4 regions of the Cellulomonas sp. NPDC055163 genome follow, and region 3 is predicted to be linked to each of the others. Evidence: riboswitches for the same ligand, from Rfam matches in the RefSeq annotation. Region 3 holds a riboswitch; each other region holds the start of a gene.
The links. Region 3 has a riboswitch for S-adenosylmethionine ahead of ACWFNE_RS14365 (aminotransferase class V-fold PLP-dependent enzyme). Riboswitches for the same ligand answer to the same signal wherever they lie in the genome.
Positions count from the first base shown of each region.

Region 1: it holds a riboswitch for S-adenosylmethionine, as region 3 does, so the genes downstream of both, ACWFNE_RS07475 (LLM class flavin-dependent oxidoreductase) here and ACWFNE_RS14365 (aminotransferase class V-fold PLP-dependent enzyme) in region 3, are expected to answer to the same signal.
Region 2: it holds a riboswitch for S-adenosylmethionine, as region 3 does, so the genes downstream of both, ACWFNE_RS07535 (ABC transporter permease) here and ACWFNE_RS14365 (aminotransferase class V-fold PLP-dependent enzyme) in region 3, are expected to answer to the same signal.
Region 4: it holds a riboswitch for S-adenosylmethionine, as region 3 does, so the genes downstream of both, ACWFNE_RS02280 (methylenetetrahydrofolate reductase) here and ACWFNE_RS14365 (aminotransferase class V-fold PLP-dependent enzyme) in region 3, are expected to answer to the same signal.

Region 1 is NZ_JBSGSU010000003.1:274,972-282,702, reverse strand. Features, by position in the region: gene ACWFNE_RS07500 (amino acid ABC transporter ATP-binding protein) at 1-628, opposite strand, end outside; gene ACWFNE_RS07495 (amino acid ABC transporter permease) at 625-1,782, opposite strand; gene ACWFNE_RS07490 (GNAT family N-acetyltransferase) at 1,779-2,429, opposite strand; gene ACWFNE_RS07485 (DUF1684 domain-containing protein) at 2,426-3,361, opposite strand; gene ACWFNE_RS07480 (NtaA/DmoA family FMN-dependent monooxygenase) at 3,390-4,772, opposite strand; gene ACWFNE_RS07475 (LLM class flavin-dependent oxidoreductase) at 4,778-5,941, opposite strand; SAM riboswitch class IV at 6,288-6,401, opposite strand; gene ACWFNE_RS07470 (hypothetical protein) at 6,602-7,510, opposite strand; gene ACWFNE_RS07465 (hypothetical protein) at 7,697-7,731, opposite strand, start outside.
Region 2 is NZ_JBSGSU010000003.1:284,455-292,185, forward strand. Features, by position in the region: gene ACWFNE_RS07510 (FAD-dependent oxidoreductase) at 1-826, shown strand, start outside; gene ACWFNE_RS07515 (LLM class flavin-dependent oxidoreductase) at 933-2,183, shown strand; gene ACWFNE_RS07520 (LLM class flavin-dependent oxidoreductase) at 2,244-3,431, shown strand; gene ACWFNE_RS07525 (LLM class flavin-dependent oxidoreductase) at 3,456-4,577, shown strand; gene ACWFNE_RS07530 (flavin reductase family protein) at 4,731-5,273, opposite strand; SAM riboswitch class IV at 5,349-5,461, opposite strand; SAM riboswitch class IV at 5,645-5,754, shown strand; gene ACWFNE_RS07535 (ABC transporter permease) at 6,006-7,007, shown strand; gene ACWFNE_RS07540 (ABC transporter permease) at 7,013-7,731, shown strand, end outside.
Region 3 is NZ_JBSGSU010000006.1:389,263-396,993, forward strand. Features, by position in the region: gene ACWFNE_RS14350 (O-succinylhomoserine sulfhydrylase) at 67-1,326, opposite strand; gene ACWFNE_RS14355 (rhodanese-like domain-containing protein) at 1,323-1,748, opposite strand; gene ACWFNE_RS14360 (DUF1737 domain-containing protein) at 1,745-2,032, opposite strand; SAM riboswitch class I at 2,037-2,137, opposite strand; SAM riboswitch class IV at 2,256-2,371, shown strand; gene ACWFNE_RS14365 (aminotransferase class V-fold PLP-dependent enzyme) at 2,410-3,807, shown strand; gene ACWFNE_RS14370 (putative bifunctional diguanylate cyclase/phosphodiesterase) at 3,914-6,346, opposite strand; gene ACWFNE_RS14375 (GNAT family N-acetyltransferase) at 6,655-7,236, shown strand; gene ACWFNE_RS14380 (MaoC/PaaZ C-terminal domain-containing protein) at 7,495-7,731, opposite strand, start outside.
Region 4 is NZ_JBSGSU010000001.1:534,239-541,969, reverse strand. Features, by position in the region: gene metE (5-methyltetrahydropteroyltriglutamate--homocysteine S-methyltransferase) at 1-1,318, opposite strand, end outside; gene ACWFNE_RS02280 (methylenetetrahydrofolate reductase) at 1,332-2,414, opposite strand; SAM riboswitch class I at 2,482-2,576, opposite strand; gene ACWFNE_RS02275 (histidine phosphatase family protein) at 2,784-3,443, opposite strand; gene ACWFNE_RS02270 (DNA-3-methyladenine glycosylase I) at 3,582-4,196, opposite strand; gene ACWFNE_RS02265 (TetR/AcrR family transcriptional regulator) at 4,353-5,561, opposite strand; gene ACWFNE_RS02260 (ATP-binding cassette domain-containing protein) at 5,640-6,542, shown strand; gene ACWFNE_RS02255 (ABC transporter permease) at 6,539-7,375, shown strand; gene ACWFNE_RS02250 (hypothetical protein) at 7,556-7,731, shown strand, end outside.

The DNA of each region.
Region 1 (7,731 bases), on a different contig from region 3:
GCTCGGGGTCCAGCGCGGAGGTCGGCTCGTCGAACAGCAGCACGCGGGGCCGGGTCGCGAGCGCCCGGGCGATCGCCACGCGCTGCTGCTGGCCGCCCGAGAGCTGCCGCGGGCGCGCGTCCGCCTTGTCGGCCAGGCCGACGCGGGCGAGCAGCGCACGGGCCTCGACCTCGACCTCGGCGCGCGGGCGGCCCTGCGCGGACACCGGTGCCTCGACGAGGTTCTCGAGCACCGTGAGGTGCGGGAAGAGGTTGAACGACTGGAACACGAAGCCGATGCCCGTGCGCTGACGCAGGACGTCCTTCTCCTTCAGCTCGCGCAGCGCGTCGCCGCGACGCCGGTAGCCGATGATGTCGCCGTCGATCGCCACGAAGCCGCGGTCGACGCGCTCGAGGTGGTTGAGGACGCGCAGGAGCGTCGACTTGCCCGAGCCCGACGGGCCGAGCACCACGGTCACGGTGCCCGGGGCCAGGTCGAGGTCGATGCCCGCGAGCACCTCGAGCGTCCCGTAGCTCTTGTGCACGTCGTGGACCTCGATGCGCCCGACTCCGGTGCGCACGGCGGGGGCGTCAGGCGCCGGAGCGGTCGCCGGTGTGCGGGTGGTGGTCGGCGCGAGGGTCGTGGTCACGAGCGGTCTCCCGGGGTCGTCGAGGTCGGGGCGGTGCGGGTGAGGTGGCCGCGCGGGGCGGCCCCGCGGGCGAACCCGGGCGGGACGTCCGCCGGCACCGGGCGCCCGGTCGCACGGGCCGCGAGCACCGCGACCGTCCAGCGCACGCGCTGCAGGGGGGTCGGGGGCAGGGTCCGCAGCGCGCCCCGTGCGTAGTACCGCTCGAGGTAGAACTGCGCGACGGTCAGCACGGTCGTGAGCACGAGGTACCAGATGGCCGCGACGAGCAGCAGCGGGACGACGCGCTGGTTGCGGCCGTAGATGACCCCGACCGTGTAGAAGAGCTCGCCGTACGCGAGCACGTAGACCACCGAGGTGCCCTTGACCAGGCCGATGATCTCGTTGATCGACGTCGGCACGACGGTCCGCATGGCCTGCGGCAGCACGATGCGCCACTGCTGGCGGGCGCGCGGGATGCCGAGCGACGCGGCTGCTTCGTGCTGGCCCTGGTCGACGCCGAGGATGCCGGCGCGGACGATCTCGGCCGAGTACGCGGCCTGCGAGAGCCCGAGGCCGAGCACCGCCGCACCGAACTTGTCGACGACGTCGAGCGTGCCGACCTCGGCGAACGCCGGCCCGAAGGGGATGCCGAAGGACAGCGTCGGGTACAGGTAGGCGAGGTTGTACCAGAGCAGGAGCTGCAGGATCAGCGGCACGGAGCGGAACACCCAGATGTACGCCCACGCGACCGACTGCAGCAGCGGCGACCTCGAGAGCCGCATGAGGGCGAGCACCGTGCCCAGGCCGAACCCGACGACCGCCGCGGCGGCGGTCAGGCGCACGGTCCCCCACAGCCCGCCGAGCACGGACGGCCACGTGAGGTACTGCGCGACGACGTCCCACTCCCAGTGCTCGTTCGTCACGAGCGAGCTCACGACCATCGCGAGCAGGACGGCGACGCCGGCGGTCGCGACCCACCGGGCCGGGTGCCGGGCGGGCACCACGCGCAGGCCCGCGAACGACGTCGCCCCGGGCGAGGACCCCGCGCCCGGCGCGCCGGGCAGCCCGCCGCCCCCCGGGTCCCCGTCCCCGTCCTGCGGCGGCCCGTCCGGGCGCAGCGGCGGCGGCGCGACGAGCTGGCGCGACTCGTCCTGGGGCAGCGACACGGTGCTCATGAGGTCTCTCCCAGCCACTTCTCGAAGGGCAGCGGCCCCGACGGCTGCACCGCCGGGTCGAACAGCGGCGTGTAGCCCGTGCGCAGGTACAGGGCGGCGGCCTCGGGCTGCCGCGGACCGGTCGTGAGGTAGACCCGCACGTACCCGGCGCGCGCGGCACGCTCCTCGAGCTCAGCGAGGACGACGCGGGCGAGGCCCCGGCGGCGGTGCGTGCTCGCGGTCCAGATGCGCTTGAGCTCGGCGGTCGCGACGGCGGGCGTGCCGTCCGCGGCGCGCGCGTCGCTCCGCGCGAGCAGCCCGGCGTGCCCGAGCTCGGGCTCGAGGCGCCGGCGGAACGCTCCGCCGGCGACCGGGGCCCCGTCCTCGAGCAGCAGCACGAGGTCGCCGTCGGGTGCCGCGAACTCGTGCGCGGGGTAGCGGGCCATCTCGGCGCGCAGCGCGTCGACGCCGAAGTGCTCGGCGTACCGCGTCGCGTACTCGTGCGCGAGCTCGTCGAGCAGCGGGCGAACCAGCGGGTCGTCGAGGTGCACGGACCGCACCTCGCGCACCGCGCCCGTGCCGGCGGTCGGCGTCCGCTCGGCGATCGGCGTCCGCTCGTCCACGGGCCCGGCCCCGACGTCGGCCGGTCGGGCCGTGGTCGTCGTCATCGCCCGGCCCCGGTGCCCGCGAACGCCGTCGCCGCGCCGGCGCTGTGCGGCGCGCGCTCGCCCGCCTCGACCGCGAACGGCACGTGGTTGCCGGCGACGGGCGCCGGGCAGGTGCCGTGGTCGCTGAACGCGAACGGGAGGTTGAGCAGGCGGTTCAGGTCGAGGCGCACGGTCGCCGCGGCACCGGCCGGGCGCTCGACGTGCAGCACGCGCCACGGTGCCGTGCCGGGAGCCTCGTCGGTGAGCAGCAGCGTCGCGTCCGTGCCGCCGGGCGCGCCCGTGAGGCGCAGCGTCGTCACGGTGCCGCCGTGCACGAGGTCGACCTCGCCGACGAGGGTCACGTGGTGGACGAGCCGCGGCTGGGCGGCGCCGACGGTCACGGGCTGCGGCTCGTCGTACCAGCGGACCGGGGCGTCGAGGACCCAGGAGGGGTCGTAGGCGAACGTCGCGACGCCGTCGAAGCCGAGCCGCTCGGGCGCCCAGGCGTCCCGGAGCCGCAGCGCGTCCCGGCCCGTCCGGCGCACGAGCTCGACCGCCACGTCGGCGGGCTCGCCACGCGGGTCGTCCGCCGGACGCCCGGCCGGCCGGAAGCGGGCCACGACCTGCGACCCGCCCTCGGGGACCGCGAAGTCGGCAGTGCCGTCGAGGGGCTCGTCCGCGCCGGTGAGCACGAGCCCGTCCGCGCGCTCGGCGACGAGGTGCACGTGGCCGGCCGGGTCCGTCCACCACGTGCCGGGGACGCCCTCGACGGGCGAGGGCCGCGAGGCGAGCCAGCGCAGGGCGACCGGGGTGAGCCAGCCGTGCGGCTCCGTCAGGGCACGCTCGCGCTCGGCGCGCCAGCGCGTCCACGCGAGCGGGGCTGCGGCCGACGGGTCGTGCGCAGCGGGCGCTGTGCTGGCCGAGGTGCCGGGTCGGGTCGTGGTGCTCGTCATGAGTGGTCCTCTCGGGGTGCGGTGGTGGTCAGCCGACGAGCGCCGCAGCGGCGCGGTCCCCGTCGGTCACGGCGGGACGGGCGAGGCCGAGGTGGTCGCGCAGCGTCGGGCCGCCGTACTCGGTGCGGAACGAGCCGCGCTCCTGCAGCAGCGGCACGACCTCGTCGAGGACGTCGTCGAGGCCGCCGGGGGTCAGGTGCGGCACGAGGATGAAGCCGTCGCTCGCGTCGGCCTGCACGTAGCGGTCGATCTCGTCGGCCACGTGCTGCGCGGTCCCGACGAACGACCCGCGCGAGGTGACCTCGATGACGAGCTCGCGGATCGACCAGCCGTGCGCCGCGGCACGGGCGCGCCACTCGGCCACGACGGGACGCGGGTCCTTGACGTGCCGCACCCGTCCCCGGGTGACGCCGTCGGCCTGCACGTCCGGCTCGACGTCCGGGAGCGGGCCCTCCGGGTCGTACGCGGTGAGGTCGGTGCCCCACACCTGCTCGAGGAAGGCGATCGCCGTCGGGCCCGGGACCTGCTGCAGCCGGATCTCGCGCGCCCGCTCCTGCGCCTCGGCGTCGGTGCCGCCGAGCACGACCGTCGTCGCGGGCAGGATCTTGAGCGAGCCCGCGGGCCGTCCGGCGTCCGCGAGCCGTGCGGCGACGTCGCGGTAGAACGCCTGACCGGCGTCGAACGTCGAGTGCATCGAGAAGATGACGTCCGCCGTACGGGCCGCGAAGTCCCGGCCCTCCGCGGAGTCGCCCGCCTGGAACAGCACCGGGTGGCCCTGCGGGCCGCGCGGCGTCGTGAACTCCCCGCGCACGTCGAAGTGCCGGCCGTGGTGCTCGACGGGCCGCACAGCGCCGGGCCGCAGGAACACCCCCGCCTCGGCGTCCGCGACCACGGCGTCGTCGTCCCACGAGTCCCACAGGGCGCGCGCGACCTCGACGAGCTCCGCCGCGCGCTCGTAGCGCTCGGCGTACGGGAGGAAGCCCCCGCGCCGGAAGTTCGCGCCCGTGAACGCGTCCGGAGAGGTCACGAGGTTCCACGCCGCACGCCCGCCCGAGAGGACGTCGAGCGTCGCGAACTGCCGCGCGATCTCCCAGGGCTCGTTGAACGTCGTGCTGATCGTCCCGGCGAGCCCGAGCCGCTCCGTGACCGCCGCGAGCGCCGCGAGGACCGGCAGCGTGTCGGGCCGCCCGACGACGTCGAGGTCGTGGATCAGCCCCTTGTGCTCGCGCAGGCGCAGGCCCTCGGCGAGGAAGAAGAAGTCGAGCTTCGCCGCCTCGGCGCGGCGCGCGAGGTGCTCGAACGACGCGAAGTCGATCTGGCTGCCCGAGCGCGGGTCGGTCCAGACGGTCGTGCTGTTGACGCCCGGGAAGTGGACGCCGAGGTGGATCTGCTTGCGCGGCCGGTTCGTCATCGCGGTCACGCGATCGCGGCGGAGTAGCGGCTGGCGGGCCGGCGCAGGTTGAGCGTGTCGCGGAACGTCGCACCCGGGTACGCGGAGCGGAACAGCCCGCCGGCGCGCAGCCGCGGCACGACCTCGTCGACGATCTGCGCGACGTCGGTGTGCAGCGACGCGGGGCGCAGCGTGAACCCGTCGGCGGCGCCCGTCTCGGTCCAGTCCTGGACGAGCTGGGCGAGCCCGCGCGCCGTGCCGACGTGCGCGAACGATCCGGTCTCCCAGCGCGTGCCCTCGAGCGACTGGAGCAGGTCGAGGCGTGCCTGGGCGCTCGCCTCGTCGGGGCCGAGGACCACGAGCGCGTCGACCAGCACGCGCAGCGACCCGGGGTCGCGCCCGGCGTCGGCGGCGGCCGCACGGACCTCGGCCCGGCGGGCTGCCGCGTCGGACTGGCTCGTGGCGCGGATGCGCACGACGTCCGCGTGCCGGGCAGCGAGCGCGAGCGACGCGGTCGACTGTGCACGCACCACCACCGGCGGCTGACCCTGCGGCGAGCGCGGCGTGATCGACGGGCCCTTGACGGCGAAGTGGATGCCGTCGTGGTCGACGTAGTGCAGCTTCGCGCGGTCCACGAACCGGTGGGTCGCGACGTCCCGGATCTCGGCGTCGTCCTCCCAGCTGTCCCAGAGCCGGCGCACGACCTCGACGGCCTCGTCGGCCTCCGCGACGGCGTCGGGCTCGCTCTGCGCGGGCTTGCGGCCGAACGCGGCGGCGACCTCGTCGGTCGTGGACCAGCCGACCTGCCACCCGGCGCGGCCGTGGCTGGCGTGGTCGACCGTCTGGATCGCCTTCGAGACGTGGAACGGCTCGGTGTGCGTCGTGTCGACCGCCGCGACGAGCCCGATCCCCCGCGAGCGGGGCGCCAGCCGGGCGGCGACGAGGACCGCGTCGAGCCGTCCGCGCAGGGTCGTCTCCCGGCTCGGCTGGAGCGCGAAGGAGTCGTCGAGCAGGACGAAGTCGAGCGCTCCGCGCTGCGCCGTCTCGACGAGCTCGACGAGCCGCTCGGCGTCGAACAGGCGGCGGGCCTCGGAGCCGACGGTCCGCCAGGCGGCGGGGTGCGCTCCGGCGTCGGACAGGTCGAGCCCCAGGTGCACGGGCGGGTTCGCGGTCGGGTCGGGGCGGGTCATGGGCGTTCCGTTCTGCGGGTACGGGTGCGCCGGGCGGTGCGCCGTGGTGGCGCGCGGGAGCCCGTGGCGTGCGGGTCGACCGCTGAGCACGCGCGGGGCGCGCGGCGGCACGTCGCGACGGGCAGCGAGGTGCCCCGGGACGTGTCAGCGGGAAGGGTGCGGGCGGTCAGTGCCGCCCGGTCACGAGGAGGTCGTGCTCAGGCGAGCGCGCTGCGACAGCAGGTGAGCGCGCGGCTGCCACCCGGCGGACAACAGGACGTGCGCGGTCGCGCGTCCGGTCCGGCGGCGGTGGGTCGCCCGCTCATCTCGTCGTCTCCTTCATCCGGTCGGCCCGTGCCGACCCGGTGGCGCATCGTTGTCGAGAGCGCTGCCGCCCGCGACCAGGTCCTCACCCGGGGCACCCCGCCGTGCGGAGGGTTGCCGTCCAGCCAGCCGGGGCTACGCGCTGGAGCTCGTGACCTACCCCGGCCCAGGGACCGTGGTGCGGGGAACCTAGCACCATCACGTGAGCGGTCAACGGTTTCGCGGAAATGCTCAGATGCTGGACGTCGTGTCCACGGCCGGCGGCCCCGGGTCGTCGGCACGACGGAGTGACCCCGGGCGCGGCGTCGCGCCCGGGGTCGGGAGGAGGTGCACGGCGGGACCGGCCGCCCGGCGGGGTCAGCCCTGGAGGTCGGCCCGGAGCTCGGGCAGGAGCGGGCTGCGCACGGAGGCGGCCCCCGTGGACGTGACCGGGAACGAGCCGTACACGGCCGTCACGTCGACCAGGAGGTGCACGGTGGTCGTCGCGAAGAGGCGGACCGTGGGACGGCCCTGGAACAGGCCGACGGCCGTGACGGCGAAGTTGGCGACGTCCTGGTTCGCGCCGTAGTTGATCGACGACGTCCCGGGCCGGTCGACGCCGTACGGCCACATGATGACGTGGCCCGGTGCGGCGCCCTGGGTCACGGTCAGGTTGAGGAACACGCTCGCGACGTCGAGGTCGCCCGTGGCGGTGTGCAGCGCGAGGTCGATCGTCGAGCCCCCGACGATGCGGCCCGCGGCGTCGAGCGCGCCCGGCGTGCGCCCGACGATCGACGCGCGCCCCTCCGCCGAGCGGGTGTCCAGCACGCGCGTCGGCGCGGGCGCGTAGATCATCGGCAGGTACGAGACGAGGTCCTGCAGGTCGAGGTTCGTCACGAGGTAGCCCCGCTCGACGCCCGTGCCGTCGCGGTCCAGCCCGATGAGCGGACCCGCGGCGGTGTTCTTGATCTCGCCGACCTGCGGTGTCCACCCGGCCGGGTCGGACGGCTCGAGCCGGAGCTGCGCGCCCGTCGGGTTGGCGAGCGACAGGGCCGGTGCCGTGCTCGTCGCGGTCAGGCGCGTCCCCGCCGTGCCGGCGTCGGTCGCCCGCCCGGCGAGCAGCGGGTCCCCCGCAGCGGCGGACGCGGAGGTCGAGCCGATCGCGGTCGCAGCGGCGGCCCCGGCGACGGCCATGCCGCCCATCCGGAGCAGCCGACGGCGCGAGACCTCCGGCGGGGTGACGTCGTGCGCCGCCGTGCCCTGCGCGGTGGTGTCGTCGGTGCTCATCTGCGTCCCTCTCTCCGGGCGAGCCGGCACGCCCGCGCACCCCCGTGCGCCACGCGCGTCGCCGTCCGGTCAGGACCGGCGGGATCGCGGGTGGTCGGCGTTCACCGTCACGCTGCTCACCCCTTCATCGGCGCGTGCGGGTGAATCTTGAGCCGTCCGCGGGTCCGACTCCGGGGACGGCGCGCCTCACCGGTCGCCGGGCACCGACTCCCCCGGCGCGA
Region 2 (7,731 bases), on a different contig from region 3:
GCGCTGGCCGGGCCTGGCGTTCGAGGGCGACGTGCTGCACGAGCCCGCGACCGCCGGGCGGCTGCACGCCGACCGGGCCGTCGCCTCGTTCCTCGGTGCGGCGACGGCCCGGGGTGCGGTGGTCCGCCACCGCACCCCGGTGCACCGTGTCGAGGAACGGCCGGACGGCGTCGACGTGCACACGGCCGACGGGGTGCTGCGGGCGCGGTCCGTGGTCCTCGCGGCGGGCGCGTGGACGTCCGCGCTCGCGCCCGGGGTGGTGGCGGGCGGGCTGCCGCCGCTCGTCGTCACGCAGGAGCAGCCCGCGCACTTCGCCCTCCGCCCCGACGCGCCCGACGCCGCCACGTGGCCGGTGTTCACACACCAGCCCGCCCTCCCGCACGCGTGGCCGAGCGGCACGTACGGGCTGGTGAGCCCGGAGGACGGGGTCAAGGTCGGCTTCCACGGCGTCGGCCCGGTGACCGACCCCGACCGCCGGACGTTCGCCCCCGAACCGCAGCAGCTCGCGCAGCTGCAGGAGTACGTGCGGCGCTGGGTGCCCGGCGCCGACGCCGACCGGCTCGACCCGATCTCCTGCACGTACACCACGACCCCCGACCACGACTTCGTGCTCGACCGCCGCGGGCGCGTCGTGGTCGCGGCGGGGTTCTCGGGGCACGGGTTCAAGTTCGCGCCCGCGATCGGCCGCGTGCTCGCCGACCTCGCGGACCCCGGCTCGGCGGCGGGCGCTGCGCCGGCACGCTTCGCCCTCGGGCGGCTCGCCGCGGCGCCTGCTCCGACCGCCCGCGACTCGGCCGCGCGGCCTCCGGCCGCGGTGCGCACGTGACCCGCCGGCCGGGCACCCGCGACGCACCCCGGGACGCGCCCCGCGGCGTCCGGCGCCGGCGGCCGACCGCGTCCGCACCCCTGCACCAGCGACGACAGGATCACCCATGACCAGCACGACCGCCACCCCCACGGCTCACCTCGACGCGCCCGCCCCCGACGCGACAGGCCGCGCCACGACCTCCGGCGCCCGCCGGGTCCCGCTGTCCGTGCTCGACCTCGCGACCGTCAGCGAGGGGTCGACCGGCCAGCACGCGATCCGCGCGAGCATCGACCTCGCCGTCGCCGCGGACGCGCTCGGCTACCACCGGCTGTGGTTCGCCGAGCACCACCTCGCGCCGGGCGTCGCGTCCGCCGCACCCGCGGTCCTCGCCGCACTGGCCGCGGACCGCACGTCGCGGCTGCGCGTCGGCTCCGGGGCGGTCCTGCTCAGCACGACGAGCCCGCTCGTCGCGGCCGAGCAGTTCGGCTCGGTCGCCGCGCTGCACCCCGGCCGCGTCGACCTCGGCGTCGGCCGCGCGTTCAGCCCGCCGCCCACGGACGGCGGCGCACCGCCCCCGCCGCCGCGTCCCCGGGCCGAGCCGCGGGTCGTCGACGGCCTGCCCGTCCCCGCACCGCCGCCGATCGACCTGAACGACTCGGCGTTCCGCGAGCGGCTCCTCGCGCAGAAGCGCGTGATCGGCGCGAGCCGGACCCCGGCGTCGCTGCGCGACGAGCTCGAGCTCGTCCTGGGGCTGCGTGCGGGCACGTACCGCGACGCGGACGGTGCGGCGTACGTGAGCCCACCCGCCGAGGGCGCCGCGTTCGACCTGTGGGTGCTCGCGTCGAGCCCCGGCGAGAGCGCACGCGTCGCCGGCGAGCTGGGGCTGCCGCTCGCCGCGAACTACCACGTGAGCCCGTCGGCGACGCTCGAGACGGTCGCTGCGTACCGCGCCGCGTTCCGGCCCGGCGTGCTCGCCGCGCCGTACGTCCTGGTCTCGGCGGACGTGCTCGTCGCGGCCGACGACGCGCACGCGCAGCGCCTTGCCGCGCCGTTCCCCGCGTGGGTGCGCTCGATCCGGACGAGCGGCTCCGGTGCGGTCGCCTACCCGCGACCGGGTTCGACGACGCCGTGGCACGAGCTCGACGACGCGACGCGCGAGCTCGTGCGGGACCGGGTCGAGACGCGCGTCGTCGGCGACCCCGACACCGTCGTCGAGCGCCTCGAGACGCTCCAGCGGGTCACGGGCGCCGACGAGCTGCTCGTCACGACGGTCACGCACGACAAGCGCGACACCGTGCGCTCGTTCGAGCTACTGGCCGGCGCGTGGGGCCTCTCGGCCGGCGCGCCCGCGGTCGCGGACGCGCTCGCGCGCTGACCCCGGACCACGTCGCACACCCGTTCACCCCGACCCGTCCCGACCCCTCAGGAGACCCCCATGCCCGTCGAGTTCCTCGGCATCGCCACGACCAGCGACGCCTCCGAGGCCGCCGCGCGCACGACCGCACCGTTCGACACCGGCTACCTCGAGCGCCTCGTGCGCGCGCACGAGGACAACGGCTGGACCCGGGTGCTGTTCGCCTACGGGTCGAGCGGTCCGGAGCCTGCCGCGCTCGCCGCGTACGTCGCGGCGCGCACCGAGTCGATCGAGCTGCTGCTCGCGCACCGCCCGAACGTCTCCTACCCGACGTACGCCGCCAAGTCCTTCGCGACGCTCGACCAGCTCTCGCGCGGCCGGTTCTCGGTGCACTTCATCACCGGCGGCTCGGACCACGAGCAGCAGCGCGAGGGCGACACGCTCACGAAGGACGAGCGGTACGCCCGCACCCGCGAGTACATCCAGGTCGTGAAGCGGGCGTGGGCGAGCCGCGAGCCGTTCGACCACGACGGCGAGTTCTACGCGTTCCGCGACTTCACGCTCGACGTCACCCCGTTCGAGGGCCGCACGCCCACGGTCTCGTTCGGCGGCTCGTCCGACGCGGCCTACCGGGTCGGTGCCGCGGAGGCGGACATCTTCGCGGTCTGGGGCGAGCCGCTCGACCGCACCGCCGAGCAGATCGAGCGCATCCACCGCGAGGCCGCCGCCGCGGGCCGCGCGACGCCGCCGCGCATCCACGCGGCCTTCCGGCCGATCATCGCACCGACCGAGGAGCGGGCGTGGGAGAAGGCCGAGCAGATCCTCGGCCGCATCGAGGCGCGCCTCGGCAGCGGCGGTCTGCCCGGCCGGCGGACCCCCGGCGCCGCGCCCGAGAACGCCGGGTCGCAGCGGCTCCTCGAGATCGCCGCGCAGGGCGACCGGTTCGACACCGCCCTGTGGACGGCGACCGCGCGGGTCACCGGGGGTGCGGGCAACTCCAACGCTCTCGTCGGGACACCCGAGACGGTCGCGCAGGCGCTGCTCGCCTACTACGACCTGGGCGTGCGCGTGATCTCGGCCCGCGGCTACGACCTGCTGGACGACGCCGCCGACTTCGGCAGGCACGTCATCCCGCTCGTGCGGGAGGGGGTCGCCGCCCGGGACGCCGCCGCCGCGACCTCCCCGGACGCGCGGGCGCCCGAGGACGGCGACCCCGCCGGCCGCACCGACGCGTCCGACGACGGCGTGCTCGCGTCGGCGACCCGCTGACCCGGCCACCGCGAAGGAACCCCCGTGCGCTTCCAGCTGCTCGACATCGTCTTCAACCCTCCGCACCCCGTGACCGGCGAGGCGGTGCCGCCCGCGGACCGCCTGGCGCGCGTCGTCGAGACCGCGGTGCTCGCCGAGGAGGTCGGGCTCGACTCGTTCGCCGTGGGCGAACGGCACGCCGGCGACGTGCTCTCCTCGGCGCCGACCGTGATCCTCGGCGCGATCGCCGCCCGGACGTCGCGGATCCTGCTGAGCACCGGCGTCACCGTGCTCTCGCTCCTCGACCCCGTTCGCGTCGCGGAAGATCTCGCGACGGTCGACCAGCTGAGCCGGGGGCGGCTCGAGATCGTCATCGGCAAGGGCAACGAGACGCTCCAGTACCCGCTGCTCGGCCTCGACATCACGAAGCAGTACGAGTACCTCGAGGAGAACTACGAGCTCCTGCGCCTGCTGCTGAGCCAGGAGGAGGTCAGCTGGTCGGGGCGCCACCGGCCTGACCTCGAGCGCGCCACGACGCTGCCCCGGCCGTTCGCGGGGCCGTTCCGGATCTGGCACGGCTCGGCGACGTCGCAGTTCGCGGTCGACCTCGCGGCACGGTGGGGCGACCCGGTCGTGAGCGCGAACGCCCTCCAGCCACGCGAGAACTACGGCGTGCTCATCGACCGGTACCGCGCGCAGTACGAGGCGCACGGGCACGACCCGGCCCACGCGTACGTCGGGTCGGGCTCGGGCGGGCTGTTCCTCGCGGACACGACCGAGCAGGCGATCGAGCAGTTCCGCCCGATCTACGAGGGCATGGTCGCGCGCGCCGACCTGCGCCGGCACGAGCCGGGGGCCGTCGGGAAGGTCACGAGCTTCCGCACGATCGAGGAGGCCGTCGAGCGGGGACCGGCCCTCGTCGGGTCCCCCGAGCGCGTCGTCGAGAAGATCCTCGACTACCACGCGAGCTTCCGGCACGACCTGCAGTCGGTGTCGATCAACCACCTCCTGGAGCCGCACCACCAGGAGGACGTGCTGCGGCGGTTCGCCGAGGAGGTGGTCCCGGTCGTGCAGGCCGAGGTGTCGAGCGACCTGTGGACCGAGCGCGACGACCGGCGCGCGGCGGGGTTCACCGCCGTGACCCGCACGCCTGTCGGGGCCGCCTGAGCCGGCGACCGGCACGTCGACGACGCCGGGTGCCGTGCGCAGGCCGCACCCGGCGTCGCCATGACCTCTGCGCGAGGGCCGGTTCGTCCCGCGCGGCCGCGCATCGGCCCCACCACGGTCCCGGACCGGGACGGTGGCGGGGCGGTGCGCGGGTCAGATGGCGGTGTGGTCCCCGAGCCGGTGGTAGGCGCGGTCGTGGTAGACGAGCGCCGACGCGCCGGCGTCCGTCCCGTGCTCGAGCGCCCGCAGCGCGACGAGGTAGCTGTCGCCGACCGGGGTGCGCTGGAGCACACGGCCGCGGACCCAGGAGACCGCACCGTCGATCACCGGCTCGCCGGTCGCGAGCGCACGCCAGCCGTCGCCGGCGAACCGGTCGACGCCGCTCGTCGCGAACCGCGCGGACACGTGGTCCTGCGCGTCCGAGAGGAAGCTCACGGCGACGGTCGTCGCGTCGCGCAGGGCGGGCCACGACGACGACGTCGACGCGAGGGAGAACGCGAGCAGGGGCGGTGCCGCGGACACCGAGATCACCGACGTGGCAGTGAAGCCCACGGGGCCGGCGGGGCCCTGGAAGGCGATGACCGCGACGCCGGCGGGGTGCCGGCGGAACACGGCCTTGTACTGCTCGGGCGAGAGCTGCGGCTCGTCCTGCTGCACGAGCAGGCGCTCGAGCTGGTCGAGCGACCGCGCGGTCACGGGGCGACCGCCACGTGTGCGCGGTCGGCCGGTGGGGTCGGGGAAGTCGGGCACATCGGGAGCTCCTCGGTCGGTGGATCACGCTTGCTCTCCTCCCGCGGGGGAGAGCCAGGTCTGTCCCGGGGCACCCCGCCGTGACTGGGGGTTGCCGACCAGCGAGCCGGGCCTGCGTGCTGGTGCTCGTGACCTCGGCGGAGGTATAGCAACCCGTGCTGCGAAGGCCAGCGCATCGTGCCGAACTTCTCACTTCGTGAGACGAGCCGGACGGCGCGCCGACGCAACGCGCGATCCGGTCCGTCACTCATCTCACAGTGCGAGAAGATCCCGTCGAAGTGGTGGCCTGAGGCGCACGGCCTGGTACTCCTCTCCCCGGTCATGAGATCCGGTTCACGAGCCCTGGCTTGCCGGACAGCAACCCTCCGTGCGGCGGGGTGCTCCAGGTGACGACCCGGCGCCGGTCCCTCCGGCGCAAGCACGGTCCTCGGCCTCGGCCGGGCACGAGCGGGAGGCGTGGCATGCAGGTGCTGCACGACGCGACGCGTCGCCCCGCCGTCCGCCCTACCGCCTGTTGTCGCTGACGTCCTGACGTCGGCGCGCGACCCGCGCGCCCCGCGCAGCCCGTGCGCACCCCGGCCCGGCCGTCCCCTCCTGCACCCCCAGGGAGCTCCCCATGTCCTCGCGTCCTGCCCACCCGCGCCCCGCCTCGGGTGCCCGCGCACCCGGCGTCACACGGTGACGCGGTACCTCGCCGCGCGCGTCGCGCAGGCGCTGGGCGTGCTCTGGGCCGCCTACACCGTGTCGTTCCTCGTGCTCTTCGCGCTGCCGGGCGACCCCGTCTCGGCACTCGTCGGCGGCGACAGCTCCGACGTCACGCCCGAGCAGCTCGACGCGGTGCGCGCCGAGTACGGGTTCGACCGCCCGCTGCCCGCGCAGTACGTGCAGCGTCTCGGTCAGGTGCTGACCGGCGACCTCGGGCGCTCGGTCGCGACCGGCCGCCCCGTCACCGAGCTGCTCGGCGAGGCCGTCGGGCCGACCGTCCAGATCGCCGCCGCGGGGCTCCTCGTCGCCCTCGTCCTGGGCGGCGGGCTGGCGCTCGCCGCGCACGCGACCCGCCACCGCGCGCTCTCCGGCCTGCTGCTCTCGCTCCCGCCGCTCGGCGTCGCGGTGCCGTCGTTCTGGTTCGGGCTCGCGCTCGTCCAGGTCTTCTCGTTCACGTTCCCGCTCTTCCCGGCCGTGGGGCAGAAGGGCCCCGCCTCGCTCGTGCTGCCGGCACTGACGCTCGCGCTCCCGACCGGCGCCGTCGTCGCGCAGGTCCTGTCCGCGAGCCTGCGGCGGACGCTGCGCGAGCCGTTCGTCGACACCGCGTGGGCCAAGGGCGCCGGACCGGCGCGCGTGCACCTCGGCCACGTGCTGCGCAACGCCGCGCTGCCGGCGCTCACCATGACCGGTCTCGTCGTCGGCGGGCTGCTCTCGGGCGCCGTGGTGACCGAGACCGTGTTCTCCCGCGCCGGGCTCGGCAGGCTCACCGCGACGTCCGTCGGTGCGCAGGACCTGCCCGTCGTGCAGGGTGTCGTGCTGCTCGCCGCGGTGGTGTTCGTCGCCGTCAACCTCGCCGTCGACCTCGTGCACCCCGTCCTCGACCCCCGGCTGCGCACGACCGCCCGCCGCGGGGCCCGGGTGCCGGCCCCCGACCGACCGGCCGAGCTCCTCTCCGCCGCACCCGCAGGAGCGTGACCGACATGACCTGGACCGAGACTCGACCGGCGGGGGCGACCGCCGCCGTGGACCCGACGGCCGCCGCGCGCGCGGCGGACCCGGACCCGCGCGACTCGACGGCGCAGGGCCCGACGGCGCCCGACCCGGCGGCGCCCGGCCCGACGGCGCCCGGCCCGGCGGCGCCCGCGACCACCGGGGCCGACGGCGTCGAGGCCACGCCGGCCCGCCGACCATCGCGCACCCTCGTCGCGTCCGTCCGCGCCGCCGCGCTCGCACCCGTGCGCCGTCCGGGCCTCGCGCTCGCGGTGCTCTGGCTCGTCGTCCTCGTGGTCGCCGCGTTCGCCCCCGCGGTGCTCGCACCCGGGGACCCGCTCGACGGCGTCCCGGCCGAGAAGCTCACCGGACCGTCCGCGGCGCACTGGTTCGGCACCGACCAGGTCGGCCGCGACCTGCTCACGCGCGTCGTGCACGGTACCGGGCTGACGCTGCGCGGGGCGGTCGTCGCCGTGGCGCTCGCGCTCGTGCTGGGCTCGGTGCTCGGGCTCGTCGCGGGGACCGCCGGGCGCGTCGTCGACGACCTGCTCATGCGCGGCGTCGACGTCCTGCTCGCGATCCCGAGCCTGCTGCTGTCGCTCTCGGTGGTCGCGGCGCTCGGGTTCGGGACGGTCAACGTCGCGGTCGCCGTCGGGCTCGCGAGCGTCGCGTCGATCGCCCGGGTCATGCGCTCCGAGGTGCTGCGGGT
Region 3 (7,731 bases):
CTCGCCCAGGAGACCCACGGCTCGTCCACGCCGACCCACGGCTCGCCGAGGAGCGGAGCGGACGGGTCAGCCCGCGAGCGGCTCCAGCGCCTGCGCGAGGTCCTCGACCAGGTCCTCGACGTCCTCGAGCCCGACCGACAGCCGCACGGTCGCCTCGCCGATCCCGACCTTCGCGCGGCCCTCAGCACCGAGCTTGCGGTGCGTCGTCGTCGCGGGGTGCGTCGCGATCGACTTGGCGTCGCCGAGGTTGTTCGAGATGTCGACGATCCGCAGCGCGTCGAGCACGCCGAACGTGACCTTCTTGGAGTCGTCGACGGACGCGCCCTCGGGGACGGCCAGGTCGAGCGTCACCACGGTCCCGCCGCCGCTCTGCTGGCGCAGCGCGAGCTCGTGCTGCGGGTGCGAGGGCAGGTACGGGTAGCGCACGGACGCGACGCCGGGGTGCTGCTCGAGCCACGTCGCGACGCGCAGCGCCGACGCCGTCTGGTGGCGCACGCGCAGCGACAGCGTCTCGAGGCCCTTGAGCAGGACCCATGCGTTGAACGGGCTGAGCGACGGGCCCGTGTTGCGGATGAGCGTCTGCACGGGGCCGTGCACGTACTCCTCGGAGCCGAGGATCGCCCCGCCGAGCACCCGGCCCTGGCCGTCGATGTGCTTGGTCGCGGAGTAGACGAGCACGTCGGCGCCGTGCTCGAGCGGCCGTGACAGGACGGGCGTCGCGAAGACGTTGTCGACGACCACGACGGCGCCCGCGTCGTGCGCGAGGCGGCTCACCGCGGCGATGTCGACGAGGTCCTGCATGGGGTTGGACGGCGTCTCGAAGAACACGACGTCGGTCGGGGTCGCGAGCGCCTCCTCCCACTGGGCGAGCACGTGCCCGTCGACGTAGTCGGTGGTGACGCCCCACCGCGCCAGGATGTCGTCGAGGATCACCACGGTCGACCCGAAGAGGGCCCGCGACGCGACGACGCGCGAGCCGGTGCTCACGAGCGCGGCGAGGGCCGTGAACACCGCGGACATGCCGGTCGCGGTGGCGTACGCCGCCTCGGCCCCGTCGAGCAGGCGCAGCCGCTCCTCGAACGTCGAGACCGTCGGGTTGGAGTAGCGCGAGTACAGGAACCGGTCGACGTCGCCGGCGAACGCCGACTCGGCCTCGCCGGCCGACCCGTACACGTACCCCTGGGTCAGGAACAGCGCCTCCGACGTCTCGCCGAACTCGGTGCGCACGAGCCCGCCGCGCACCGCGAGCGTGTCGGGGCGCAGGGTGCTGCGGTCGACCGAGCGGTCGTCCCAGTCGAACGGTCCGGGCGTGCGGCGGGCGCTCACCGCTGCCGCCAGGGGAGCCCGGCCGCGCGCCAGCCGGTCGCCCCGCGCTGCCCGTCCGGGCCGACGCCGCCCTCGAACCCGTCGAGCACGTTGTACGCGGGGCCGAGGCCCGCGGCGGTGGCGAGCTTCGCGGCGCCGACCGACCGGACGCCCGAGCGGCACAGGAAGACGACGGGCCGCTCGTCGCCGGGTTCGAGGCCGCTCGTGCGCAGCTCGTCGACGAACGCCGGGTTGGGCCGGCCGGTGCCGTCGACCCACTGCACGAACGCCGCGGGGCGCCCGGTGGTGGACGTGTCGGGGACGCCGATCGCCGTCCACTCGCCGTCGGTGCGGACGTCGACGAGCAGCGCGCGCTCGTCGTGCTCCAGCAGGTCCCACGCCTGCTGCGGGGTCAGGTCACCCGCGTAGCCGCCGGTGCTCATGCGGGGAGCACCTGGGCGCGCGGCGTGGGGAACGCGCCGGTCGCCGGGGTCGCGTCGGGCAGGACGACCGCCTGCGCGACGACCACCCGGGTGCCGTCGAACGTCGCGGCGGGGCCCCCGTGCAGCACGTAGCCCTCGTCGAGCGCGGCGCTGACGCGCTCGCAGAAGCTGCGGTCGTCGGGCCCGGTCAGGAGCCGGTAGCGCAGGCGCTCGGGCTCGGGGGTGCTGGGCCCGGGCTCGCCGGTGCCGCCGGTCCCGGTCGTCGGGTCGGGTGCGTCGCTCATGTCGCCTCCATCGGTCCTGGCGGTAGCACCCTGCTCCAGGCACGTGGTGCCTGCGGGTTGCTGCGGCGTCGTCGAGCCAGATCTCTCGGCCGCTCTGGATGGTGACGGTGATCGTAGGCTCACGTGCGGCTGCCGTCCAAGCCTCGACCCCAGGCTGTCCGGCATGCGAGACGCAATGCCCACCCGTTGACACCGGCAGTCCTCCCCGGGGATTCTCGACCCAGGTCATGAGTGCCAGCACGAAGCCCCGGCTTGCTGGCCGGCAACCCTCCTCCGCGGTGGGGTGCCCCGGGTGACGACCTGGCCGTGCCGCCGATCGGCGGACGGCAAGCGCGGGGTCCTCCTCACGGGTCCCCACCGACCTGTCGAGGAGCACCATGTCCGTGATCACCGAGGCCACCACCTGTGCGACGACACGCGCGCCCCTGGACGGGCTCCTGCCCGTCGTCGGCGGCGCGACGCAGGTGCCGCTGCTCGACGGCACGAGCCGCACCTACGCCAACCTCGACTACGCGGCGAGCGCCCCCGCGCTCGAGGCCGTCGCGGCGCGCGTCACCGAGGTCCTGCCGCTCTACGCGTCCGTGCACCGCGGCGCGGGCTACCTCTCGCAGGTCTCCACCGCGCTCTACGAGGCGTCCCGCCAGACGATCGCCCGGTTCGTCGGCGCCCGCGCGGACGACGTCGCGATCATCACCCGGAACACGACCGACGCGCTCAACCTGCTCGCGGGCGTCGTCCCCGCCGGCGCCGACGGGACCCCCGGCCGGGTGCTCGTGCTGGACGTCGAGCACCACGCCAACCTGCTGCCGTGGGGTCAGGGCCCGGACCGCGCGTCCACGGTCGTGCCGATCGCCGGCACCGTCGCCGAGACCCTCGAGGTGCTGGCCCGCGAGCTCGCCGCGCACCCGCACGCGCTCGTCGCGGTCACCGGGGCGTCGAACGTCACGGGCGAGGCGCTGCCGCTCGACGAGGTCGTGCGGCTCGCCCACGCCGCGGGCGCACGCGTCGTGGTCGACGGCGCGCAGCTCGTCCCGCACCGCGGCTTCGACCTCGCCGCGACCGGGGTCGACTACGTCGCGTTCTCGGGGCACAAGACGTACGCGCCGTTCGGTGCGGGGGCGCTCGTGGGCCGGCGCGACTGGCTCGACGCGGGCGAGCCGTACCTCGCGGGCGGCGGCGCGGTGCGCGACGTGCGCGCCGACCGGACGATCTGGCAGCCCGCGCCCGCCCGCCACGAGGCCGGGTCCCCGAACGTCGTCGGCGCGATCGCGCTCGCCGAGGCCTGCGAGGTGCTCGCCGACCTGCCCGCCGGGGCGCTCGAGGCGCACGAGGCCGCGCTGCGCTCGCGCCTCGTCGACGGCCTCGCGGCGCTCGACGGCGTGCGGGTCGTGCGGATCTGGCCCGACTCCGGCGAGCCCGTCGGGGTCGTGACCTTCACGGTCGGCGAGCACGACCCGGGCCTCGTCGCCGCCTACCTCGCCGCCGAGCACGGGATCGGCGTGCGCGACGGGCGGTTCTGCGCGCACCCGCTGCTCCGGCACCTCGGCGCCACGGACGGCGCCATCCGCGCGTCCGTCGGGGTCGGCACGCCCTCGGAGGCCGTGGACCGGCTCGTCGCCGGTGTCGCGGCGTTCCTCGCCGAGGGTCCGGGCGCGCGCTACGCGGTGCAGGACGGCTGCTGGGTCGTCGCGCAGGACACCCGCCCGCTCATCCCGCTGCACGGCCTCGACGGCCTCGCGGCGACGGCGGCGGCGTGCGGCCCGGCGATCGACTGACGCCCGGTGATCGACCGACGCCCGGTGATCGACTGACGCTCGGCGATCGACTGACGCCCGGCGACCGACCGACGCCCGGTGGTCGACTGACGGGACCGGGGCCGGCTCACGCGCGCGTCGGCTCCAGGTCCGGCCGGCTGTCCCGTTCGCGCAGCAGCCGGCCGAACGCGGCGGCCGTCTGCGGCGGCGCGAAGTGGAACCCCTGCGCCCGGTCGCAGCCCAGCCGGCGCAGGATCGCGTGCTGGTCCGGCGACTCGACGCCCTCGGCGACCACACCGAGCCCGAGCGCCCGCGCCATGCCGAGCACGGCCTCGACGAGGTGCAGGTCGCGGGCGTCGCGCGCGAGTCGGGCGACGAAGGAGCGGTCGATCTTGAGCTCGGACATCGGCAGGTCCTGCAGGTAGGACAGCGACGAGTAGCCCGTCCCGAAGTCGTCGACCGAGAGCTGCACCCCGGTGGCGCGGAGCCGGTCGAGGCTCTCGCGCCCGTGCGTCGCCCAGCGGACGAGCGTCGACTCGGTGACCTCGAGGCACAGCCGCTCGGCGGGCAGCCCCGTCTCGCGCAGCACGTCGGCGACGAGCGGCACGAACGCGCCGTCCTGGAGCTGGGCGCCGGAGACGTTGATCGAGATCCGCAGCGGGTGCCCGTCGACGCACCACCGGGCGGCCTGGTCGCACGCGGTGCGCAGCACGACCTCGCCGACCGCCGAGATCAGGCCCGTCTCCTCGGCGACCGGCACGAACTCGAGCGGCGCGACGAGCCCACGCGTCGGGTGCAGCCAGCGCACGAGCGCCTCCGCGCCGGTGATCCGGCCCGACGCGACCTCGACGAGGGGCTGGTAGAACACGACGAGCTCGCCGTCGGCGAGCGCGCGGCGCAGCGCCTGCTCGGTCTCGAGGTAGCGCGTCGCGCGCCGCTGCATCGACGCGTCGAACACCGCCCAGTCGATGCCGAGCTCGCGCGCGCGGCCCATCGCCGTGTCGGCCTCGCGCAGCAGCCGCTCGGGCGCCGAGTCGTGGTCCTGCGGCGCGATCCCGATCGCCGCGGTCAGCACGATGCCCGCGCTCCCGACGTCGACCGGCTCGGCGAGCGCCGCGAGCAGCCGCTGCGCGAGCACGACCGCGCCGTCCACGGTCAGGTCGCGGCCCAGCACCATGAAGTCGTGCCCGCCCTCGCGCACGAGCAGGTCCCCGGGCCGCAGCGCCGAGCTCAGGCGCGCCGAGGCCTCGACGAGCACCCGGTCGGCGCCGTCGTGCCCGAGGCTGTCGCTGATCGTCTGGAAGCGGTTGAGGCCGACGCACAGCACCGAGACGCGGGCGCCGCTCGTGCCGTCGAGCGCCCGGGCGAGCCGCTCGCGCAGCAGCTCCTTGTTGGGCAGCCCGGTGAGGCGGTCGTGCGTCGCCTGGTGGGCGAGGCGCGCCTCGTGGCCGGCGCGGACGTCGAGCAGCGTGGTGAACTCCCGCGCGAGCTGCCGGAGCTCCGCGGGCCCGGCGACCTCGACCTGGGCGGCCGCCGCCGAGCCGGTGGTGCGTGCGCCCGTGACCGCGGCGGTGAGCGCGCGCAGCGGGCGGGCGACCCGGCGCTGGGCGAGCCACCCGAGCACGACGATGGCGAGCAGGGCGAGCGAACCGAGGACGGCGAAGGTCGAGAGGGTCTGCCGTGCGTCGGCGACGACCGACGCGGCATCGACACCGCGGTACACGCGCCACCCCGCGGGCTGGACGTCCGCCGAGGCGAACAGCCGCGCGACGCCGTCCGGCGCGTCGGTCTCGCCGGAGCGCCGCGTCGGGTCGACGACCGCCCCGACGAGCGCCGCAGGGTCCCGCCCGGAGGCGGAGACGACGCGCCCCGTGCCGATGTCGACGATCCCGATGACGGAGTCGGTGCCGAGCCCCAGGATCGAGCCGAGGTCGCCGGCGACGGTCCCGACGTCGAGGAACAGGACCGCCGCGGCCCGCCCCCCGGCGTCGTCGGACGCGAACGCGCGCGCGACGACGATCGAGGGGCGCCCGGTGGCGGGGTCCTGCGCACCCCACAGGACCTGCGTCGACGAGGTCCCGAGCGTGCGGGTGAGCCACTCGCTCCCGGCGTGCAGCCCGGGTGCGGCGAGCGTCTGCTCGGGCCGTGACGTGCACGCGACGTCACCGGCGCCGGTCACGAGCGACACGCGCACCTCGGTGAGGATCGTCGCCCCTGCGGGCGGCAGGACGCACCCGGGGCCGTCGTCGAGCAGAGTGGCCAGGCCCGGCGCAGCGACGAGCGACTCCACCTGCGCGCGCGCCGAGACGACCGACTGCGTCACCGTCCAGGCGGCGAGCTCGGCGTCGGCGCGCAGGTCGGCGGTCGCGTGCTCGCGGGCCCGCTGGGCGTTCGTCTGGTAGGCGTACCCGAGGCCCAGCGTGGTGGCGAGCACGAGCACGGAGAGTGCGACGGCCACGTAGGTGCCGACCGGCCAGGCGCCCGACGCAGGCGCGCCGGCCCGGGCGTCCCCGTCGGACCACCGTGCGCGACCGGGCGAGGGCGCGCTCGTACCCCTCATGCGCCTACCCCCCTCGATCGGCGCGACCGCTGACCGTCGGCACAGGACGCCGGCCGGGTGAGCAGGTCGTGCTCCCGAGCGGCGCGCGTGCCAGGTCCTGGTCCACTGTAGGCAGACTCGGCCCGAGCGCACGGGCTGACGCGAGTGGGGGGTCGTGCGTCGACGCGTGCCCCGGCCGGGCCGCGGTGCGTCGGCGGGTTCCGGGGGCGGGGGTCGTGCGGCCGGGTGACCACGGGCCTGAGCCGGCGGCTTGATCGCGGGACGAAAGAGGTCGCCCGCCGCCCGGCCCGTGTGCTTGGTTGTGCAGCGTGCTCCACGACCTCACGCTCGACGGCTTCGGCGTCCGCCTCGTCCCCCTCGCCCCCGAGCACGCGGAAGGCCTCGCGGCGTTCGTCGACGACCGCATCTGGGCCGGGATGTCGACCCCCGTCCCGCGCGGGGTCGACGCGATGCGCACGCACGTCGAGGCCGCCGTCGCGGCACCGGGACGCGTCGCGCTCGCGGCGCTCGACGCCGGGACGGGCGAGGTCCGCGGCAGCACCTCGTTCTACGACCTCGCGCCCGAGCTCGCCCGCGTCGAGATCGGGCACACGTACTTCGCGCCGCGCTGGTGGGGCACGTCCACCAACCCGGCGTGCAAGTACCTCATGCTGCGGCACGCCTTCGAGGAGTGGGGGATGCAGCGCGTCGCGCTGCGGGCCGACGCTCGCAACACCCGCTCGGTCGCGGCGATCACGCGGCTCGGTGCGGTCCCGGAGGGCGTGCTGCGCAGCCACCGCGTCGCGCCCGACGGCTCGCGCGGCGACACCGCCTACTTCTCGGTGCTGGCCGACGAGTGGCCCGCGGTGCGCGACGGGCTGCTCGCACGCCTCGCAGGAGCACCGCGCTGAGCCGTCCTGCGTCCGCAGGGTCTCCGGCGTGCGGCCGCCCGCTGGGCCCGCGCCGGGGCCGACAGTGCGGAGACGGCCGCGGCACGTCCCGCCCGAGGTGCTGGAGCGCGACGCGCCGACCCCGGGGGGCACCGGGGGATGGCACGGGCGCGTCCCGCCCGAGGTGCTGGGGTGCGGCGTGGCGACCCGGGGTGACCGGGCGGACGGCCGCGGCAGGTCCCGCCCGAGGTGCTCGGGCGGGACGCGCCGTGACGCACGTCAGAGCGGCCGGACCGAGCCCGTCAGGTGCACCCTGCCGGTGCGGGCGTGCCAGCCGGCGTACGTGTAGCCGTCGCCGGGAGCGCCGTCTGCGGCGACCCGCACCGCGACGGACCCGGGCAGCAGCACGGGCTTGGCGAACTCGACCGACCACGTGAAGGCGTCGCCCCGCTCGGCGCCGACCGTCGCGAGCGCGCGCGCCGCCGTGTACATCCCGTGGGCGATCGCGCGCGGGAA
Region 4 (7,731 bases), on a different contig from region 3:
GTCCGCGGTTGAACGCGTCCTCGGTGAGCGAGGCGACGCGCTCGCGGACCTCGGGGCGGACGACGCCGGGCGCCGCGGCGCGCGAGCGGACCGCGTCCGCCGCCTCGAGCAGCTGCGTGTGGACGGCCTCCCGGCCCTCCGCGAGGCCCTCGGCGAGCGTGACGATCTCGGCGACCTTCTGGTCGGCGAACGCGAGCCAGGACTTCAGCGTCGCGTCGAGCGCGGGCTCGTCGTCGAGCGTGTGCGGGACGTGGAACAGGGACGTCGACGTGCCGGCCGCGACCTGCGCCGCACCGAGCGTCTCGAGGCGCTCGAGCACCTCGAGCTTCGCGGACAGGTCCGCGCGCCAGATGTTGTGACCGTCGATGACACCGCCGACGACGACCTTGCCCGCGAGGCCGGGCACGGCGGCCGTGGGGGCGGCGCCCCGGACGAGGTCGAGCGCGACACCCTCGACGTCCGACGCCGCGACGACGTCGAGGCTCTCCGCGAGGTCCGCGTAGGGCGCGGCGACGAGGATCGCCGGGCGCTCGGGGCGGGCGAGCTCGGTCGCGAGCACGGTGTACGCCTGCGTGAACGCCTCGCGGACGCGGTCGAGCGGGACGTCGAGCGACTCGGAGACGAGCGCGGGCTCGTCGAGCTGGACCCACGTGGCGCCGGCCTTCGCGAGCTCGCGGAGCACCGTCGCGTACACGGACAGCAGGTCCGCGAGGCGGTCGAGCGGGGAGAAGCCCTCGGGCGCGGTCTCGGTCGGCTTCGCGAGCGCGAGGTACGTGACCGGGCCGACGAGGACCGGGCGCGTCAGGACGCCGTCGGCGAGGCCCTCGACGAACTCGCGGACCGTGCGGTCGCTCGCGTAGCGGAACTCCGTCTCGGGGCCGATCTCGGGGACGAGGTAGTGGTAGTTCGTGTCGAACCACTTGGTCATCTCGAGCGGCAGGTCCTCCCCGCGGCCGCGGGCGACCGTCGAGTACCCCGCGAGGTCGAGGCGGCCCTCGGCGTCGACGAGGTCGGCGAAGCGGGCCGGGACGGCACCCACGAGGTTCGTCGCGTCGAGCACCTGGTCGTAGAACGAGAACGCGCTCGGGATCGCGGGCACGTCGGTGCGCAGGCCCAGGCCGGCGAGGTGCGTGCGGGTGCGCCTGCGCAGGTCGGCGGCGACCGCCTCGACCTCCTCGGCGGACGTCTTGCCGGCCCAGAACGCCTCGATGGCCTTCTTGAGCTCGCGGCGGGGACCGATGCGCGGGTAGCCGAGGATCGTCCCGGCGGGGAACTCGGGCAGCCCGGAAGCGGCTGTGGCGGGGGTGGTGCTCGTCATCGTGGGTCCTCGATCAGTTCGTGGGGGCGGGGACAGGGCTGGGTGAGCCGGCCTGTGGCCTGGGGGCCCGGTCGGGAGCTGTCGGAGCTCCGCCGCCGAGGTGTGCACCCTCGAGCAGGTCCAGCGCGGCGTGGTGGGTGTTGAAGGTGTAGACGTGGACGCCGGGTGCGCCGCCGTCGAGCACGGCGTTCACGAGGTCGACGCTCGCGCGGATGCCGACACGGTGACGCTCGGCGTCGTCCTCGACGGACCCCAGGCGCTCGAGCAGCGGCCGCGGGACGGCGACGCCCGTGAGCGCCTCGACCCGCAGGAGCCGGGCCGGGTCGGTCGTCGGGATGATGCCGGGGATGATCGGGATCGTGACGCCGGCCTCGCGCGCCTCGGCGACGAGCTCGAGGTAGCTGCCCGCGTCGAAGAAGACCTGCGTGATCGCGAAGTCGGCCCCGGCCTCCTGCTTGGCGAGCAGTGCCGCGACGTCCTGCGCGCGGGTGCTGCCCGTGCCGGCGTTGCCGCGCGGGAAGGCGGCGACGGCGATCGACAGGGGACGCACGGTCGCGCGGACCTTCTGCGCGAGGCTCTGCCGGCAGCGACGCTCCTCGATCTCGCGGAGCAGCGCGACGAGCTCGCTCGCGGTCTCGAGTCCCTCGGGGTGCGGGCGCCAGTCCGGCTGGTCGGCCGGCGGGTCGCCGCGCAGCGCGAGGAACGACCGGACGCCCTCGTCGAGGAACTCCTCGACGACCGCGGTGACCTCGGCGCGGGACGTCCCGACGCAGGTCAGGTGCGCGATCGGGTTGAGCGACGTCTCGCGCAGCAGGCGGCGGACGAGCCCGCGCGTGGTGTCGCGCGTCTTGCCCGACGCCCCGTACGTCACGGAGACGAAGTCGGGGCGGGCCTCGCCGAGCGCCTGGATCGTCGCCCACAGCTTGGGGGCGGCGTCCGGGTTGCGCGGCGGGAACAGCTCGAACGAGACCGTCGGCCGGTCGACCGGTGCGACCAGCTCCCGTGCACCCGGGGCCGTGCGCACGGCGGCGACGGTCGGGGAGTCGCGCGGGGCGGGGGGTGCGTCGGGCGCGGCGTCGGTCACGGGCGCGCTCATGAGGCGGTCCGGCGCGGGGTGGCCGCCCGGGAGGGTCGCGGACACGGGGACGTGCACGTCATCGTCAACTCCATCGAACCTGGCGGAAGCACCCACACCCTCGAGAGAGGGGGGTTGCTGCGGCGTCGACGAGCCAGGACTCTCGGCCGCTCTGGATGGTGAGCCGAGCATAGGGCCGGTCCCGCATGCTGAGCAATGCCTCTCACCAACCGAGATGGGCGCGTCCACCGCTGGGCGGTCTGCCGTGCGAGCCGCGCCCGGGCGGAGGCGACGAGGTGAGGTGCGGGTCGGGCGAGGTGCAGTCGGGCGGCGAGGAGCGGGTCGGGCGATGTGCAGGCCGGGCGAGGTGCGGGTCCGGCGCCGGCCGGGTCAGGCGATCGAGGCTACCGGGGTCGGGGTCCGCATCGGCCGTGCCGCGACGTGCCCCTGCCCGGCGACGTCGACCGCGACGCTCGTCAGCCGCGCCGAGCCGTCCGGCTCGACCTCCACCGTGGAGACGGACGCGTTGGGCAGCGGCACGAGACCGACCTCGTCGACCGTCGCGAGGTAGGCCCCGAGCGCGAGCCCGTGCCCGACGACGAGCACGTGCCCGCCGTCGTCGTGCTGCGCGGCGATCCGCGCGAACACGTCGCGGGTCCGGTGCATGAACTCGGCGCCGGGCTCCCCGCCCGGCAGGCCCGGGTGGCGGCCCGCGAGGACCTCCGTGACGAGGTCCGGCCACGCGGCGACCTCGTCGAGCACGCCCTCGTGCTTGCGCTCGTAGATGCCGAAGCTGTACTCGAGCAGCCCGGGGTCGGTGCGCAGGCGGACGTCGGGGTGGTGGCGCAGCAGCTCGACGGCGGTCGCGACGGCCCGCCCCGACGGCGAGGACCACGCGGCGGTGAACGGTGTCCCGGCGAGGTGCCGGGCGGTGGTGCGGACGCCTGCGCGGCCGTCGCGCGTGAGCGGCGAGTCGCAGCGTCCCTGCATGATCCGGCGTGCGTTGAAGTAGGTGCGCCCGTGCCGGACGAGCGTCAGCGTGAGGGTCATCGGTGCCCTGCTCTCTCTCGGTGTCCCCTCCGACGCTAAGGAGCACGTGTGTCGGCCGGACGAAGACGGCGTGACGAACAGGCGACGATGTCCACCGGCGACGACGTGCCCGCTCAGCGACCGCTGACGACGTGCCGCTCAGCGACCGGTGACGACCGGGCAGCCCGCGAGGTGGTCGTCGACGAGGCCGCACGCCTGCATCGCCGCGTACACGGTGGTCGGCCCGAGGAAGCGGAAGCCGAGACGCTTGAGCTCGCGGGCCAGCGCCTTCGACTCGTCGGTCTGCGCGGGCACGTCGGTCCAGGTCGCGGGTCGTGGGCGTGCGCCGGCCACGGCGTCGGCGGGAGCGAACGACCAGACCAGCTCGTCGAGAGTCCGCCCGGCCTCGTGCAGCGCGAGGACCGCCCGGGCGTTGGCGATCGTGGCCTCGATCTTGGCGCGGTTGCGGACGATGCCCGCGTCCGTGAGCAGCAGGTCGACGTCCGCGTCGTCGAACCGCGCGACCGCCTCGGGCTCGAAGTCGGCGAACGCGGCGCGGAACGCGGGCCGCTTGCGCAGGATCGTGATCCAGGCGAGGCCGGACTGGAAGCCCTCGAGGGCCAGGCGCTCGAGAAGCGCGCGGTCGCCGTGCACCGGGACGCCCCACTCCTCGTCGTGGTAGGCCTCGTAGAGCGGGTTGCCGTCGCCGAAGCAGCGGGCGCCGGGCGTCGCGAGCGGGACGGCCGCCGGTTCGGGGGTCTCGGTGGGGGTCATGCGGCGATCCTGCCGTGCGGCGCCCACGCCGTGACGAGCCCGCGCGGACGCCTGGGTCCGACGCTGCCCAGGGCGGGCCGTGGGTGCGTCACCGCACGGCTGGCCCGGCGGGTCCGACCGCGCGCCGACGTCGTCCGACCCCGCACGGCGGCGGCGCTACGGCGACGCGTCCCCGGCCGACCGCTCGGCGACGAGAGCCGCGACGCCGTCGAGGATGAGGCGGGCCCCGAAGTCGAGGTCGGGGTCGTCGGGAGGTCCGTCGAAGGCGAACGCGCCCTCGTCGACCGCCGCGGCGAGCGCGGGGTGCTCGTCGGGCCGCACGAGGGCCGCGATGATCGCGCCGTAGTCGGCGACGCGCGGGGTGTCGTCGTCCTGCGGCTCGGCGGCGGCGCGCTCGTAGGCGGTGAACTCGCTCGCGAGCCGCGCCTCGCTGAGCGCGTGCGACGCGAGGAGGGCCGCGACGCCGAGCTTCTCCGCCGCGTGCACGTGCGTCCCGTCGAGCGCGCCGACCATCGCCTCCATCCACGCGAGGCGGTGCGGGCCGGTCGCGTGCAGCGCCGCGTCGCTCTGCGCGAGCCAGGGGTGCGCGCGCAGGACGGGGCCCTGCGCGCGCACGAGCTGCTCGAGGCGGGGCCGCCAGCCGTCCGGCGCGCCGGGCTCGGGCGCCGGGGGCGGGCCCACGGCGGCGTCGGCCATGAGCGCGAGGACCTCGTCCTTCGAGGAGACGTAGCGGTAGAGCGACATGGTGGTGAAGCCGAGCGACTCGGCGAGCCGGGCCATCGACACGGCGCCGAGCCCCTCGGAGTCGGCGAGCGCGACGGCGGCGTCGGCGATGCGGTCGAGGGTCAGGCTCGGGCGGGGGCCTCGGCGGGGCGGCTCGGCGGCGCGCCAGAGGACCTCGACGTCGCGCGGCAGGCGGACCGGGCGGTCGGGGGCCTCCTCGGCGGGGGCGAGCCCGGCCCGGGCGGCCCGGCGGCGGGCCTCGGCGACCTCGCGTGCGGCTCGCTGCTGCGCGAGCGCGGCGGCCTGGACGGCCTTCTCGGCCTCGCGCTGGGCCCGGGCGGCGTCGCGCTCGGCCTGCTGGAGCTCACGCTCGCGCTCGGCGCGCGAGCGCTCCGCCTCCTTCGCGGCGGCCCGCTCCGCGCGCTCGCGGTCGCGGCGCGCACGCTCGGCGTCCTTCGCCGCCGCCTGGTCGGCCTTCTCGCGGTCGCGCCGCTGCCGCTCGGCCTCCTTGGCGGCCGCCCCCTGGGCCTTCTCGCGGTCGCGCCGGAGCAGCTCGGCCTCGCGGCGGGCCGCCTGCGCCTCGCGCTCGACGGCGGCTGCGTCGTCGGGCGCGCTGCTCGGGTCCTGCTCGTGTGCGCTCACGGCACCTCCTTGACCCGATCCTAGAACTGTGTACATCATAAACAGCACAGTGTGCGGCATACACAGATAGGACTCACGATGACCGACCCGATCGTCCTGACCCGAGGGCTGCGCAAGTCCTACGGCGCCACGCCCGTGCTCGACGGCCTCGACCTGGAGATCGGGCGCGGCGAGGTGCTCGCGCTGCTCGGCCCCAACGGCGCCGGCAAGACCACGACCGTCGGGATCCTCGCGACGCTCGTCCGGCCCGACGCCGGCACCGCGACCGTCGCCGGCCACGACGTCGTCCGCGAGCCCGAGCGCGTCCGGCACGTCATCAGCCTCACCGGGCAGCACGCCGCGGTCGACGAGCTGCTCACCGGCCGGGAGAACCTGCACCTCATGGCGCACCTCGCCCACCTCGGGCGGCGCGAGGTCCGCCGCCGCAGCACCGACCTCCTCGACCTGTTCGACCTCGCCGGCGCCGCCGACCGGCAGGTCCGCACCTACTCGGGCGGCATGCGGCGCCGGCTGGACCTCGCGGTCAGCCTGCTCGCACGGCCCCGGGTGATCTTCCTCGACGAGCCGACGACGGGCCTCGACCCACGGAGCCGCCTCGGGCTGTGGGACGTCATCCGGGAGGTCGTCGCCGCGGGGACCACGCTGCTGCTCACGACCCAGTACCTCGACGAGGCGGACCGGCTCGCGGACCGCGTCGCGGTGCTCGACCGGGGCCGGGTCATCGCCGAGGGCCCGGCCGCCGAGCTCAAGCGGCGGGTCGGGTCCGCGCACGTCGAGCTCGCCCTCGCCGACGGGACGACCGAGCGGATCGAGACCGACGCGAGCGTCGCCGACGTGCGGCGCATCCTCGCGGGCGTCGAGGACCGCGGGCTGCCCGTCGACCACTGGCGCGTCGCCGTCCCCACCCTCGACGACGTCTTCCTGACCCTGACCGGCGCCCCGGCGCGCACCGACGACCTCGTCACCGCGGAGGCATCATGACCACGCTCGCACCCTCACCGCTCGGGCCGGTCGACGGCACCCTCGACCACGCCGCGCGCGCCGCCGCCGAGCGCCCCCTGCTCGGCTGGGCGGCCCACGACGCGCGCACGATGATCGGCCGCAGCCTGCGCCGGTCCGTGCGCGAGCCCGACACGCTGATCATGGCCGTCGCGCTGCCGGTGGTCATCATGCTGCTGTTCGTCACGGTGTTCGGCGGCGAGATCGACACCGGGATGGCGTACGTCGACTTCGTCGTCCCCGGGATCATCCTGCTGTGCGCGGGCTACGGCGCCTCGACGACGGCGGTCGCGGTGGCCAGCGACGTCACCGGCGACATCATGAGCCGGTTCCGGTCGCTGCCGGTGCGCCTGTCGAGCGTGCTCACCGGGCACGTCGTCGCGAGCCTCGCCCGCAACGCGGTGTCGACGTCGCTCGTCGTCGCCGTGGCGTTCCTCCTGGGGTTCCGGCCGTCCGCGGGCCCGCGGGAGTGGGTGCTCGTCGTCGCGCTCCTCGCCGCCTACGTGCTCGCGCTGACGTGGCTCGCGGTGTGCGTGGGCGTCGTCGCGTCGAGCCCCGAGGCGGCGAGCGGGTTCAGCTTCGGGATCATGTTCCTGCCCTACGTGTCGAGTGCGTTCGTCCGCCCCGAGACCATGCCCGCGGCGCTCGAGTGGTTCGCGCGGTACCAGCCCGTGACCCCGGTGACCGACACCCTGCGCGGGTGGCTCGTCGGGATGCCCGGCGGGGACGCGCTCGTCGCGTTCGCGTGGTGCGCCGGCTTCTACGTCGTCGCGCGGGCGCTCGCCGGCCGGCTGTTCCGGCGCCGGACGGTGTGACGACGCGCGACGGCGCGGGGGCGGTGCGACGGCGCGGGGACGGCGGCGGCGCGCGGCCCCTTCGGGAAGCCGTTTCACCCGGGACCGGACTTGTCGGGCATTTCGCCCCGCCGCTGGACTGGACGGGCCGGTCGCCCGTGCATCCGCGGGGACCGTTCCGCAGCCACCAGGGGGTCGTCCATGAGGTCTCGTCCGCTCGTCGCCGCGCTGTCCGCGGCCGCTGCTGTCGTCTCGTCCGTCCTGCTCGCCGCGCCCGCGTCCGCCGCGCCCGTCGCGGTGTCGTGCGGTGACGTGGTCACGACCGACGCCTACCTCGACGCCGACGCCACCTGTGCCGGCGTCGGGATCACGCTCGT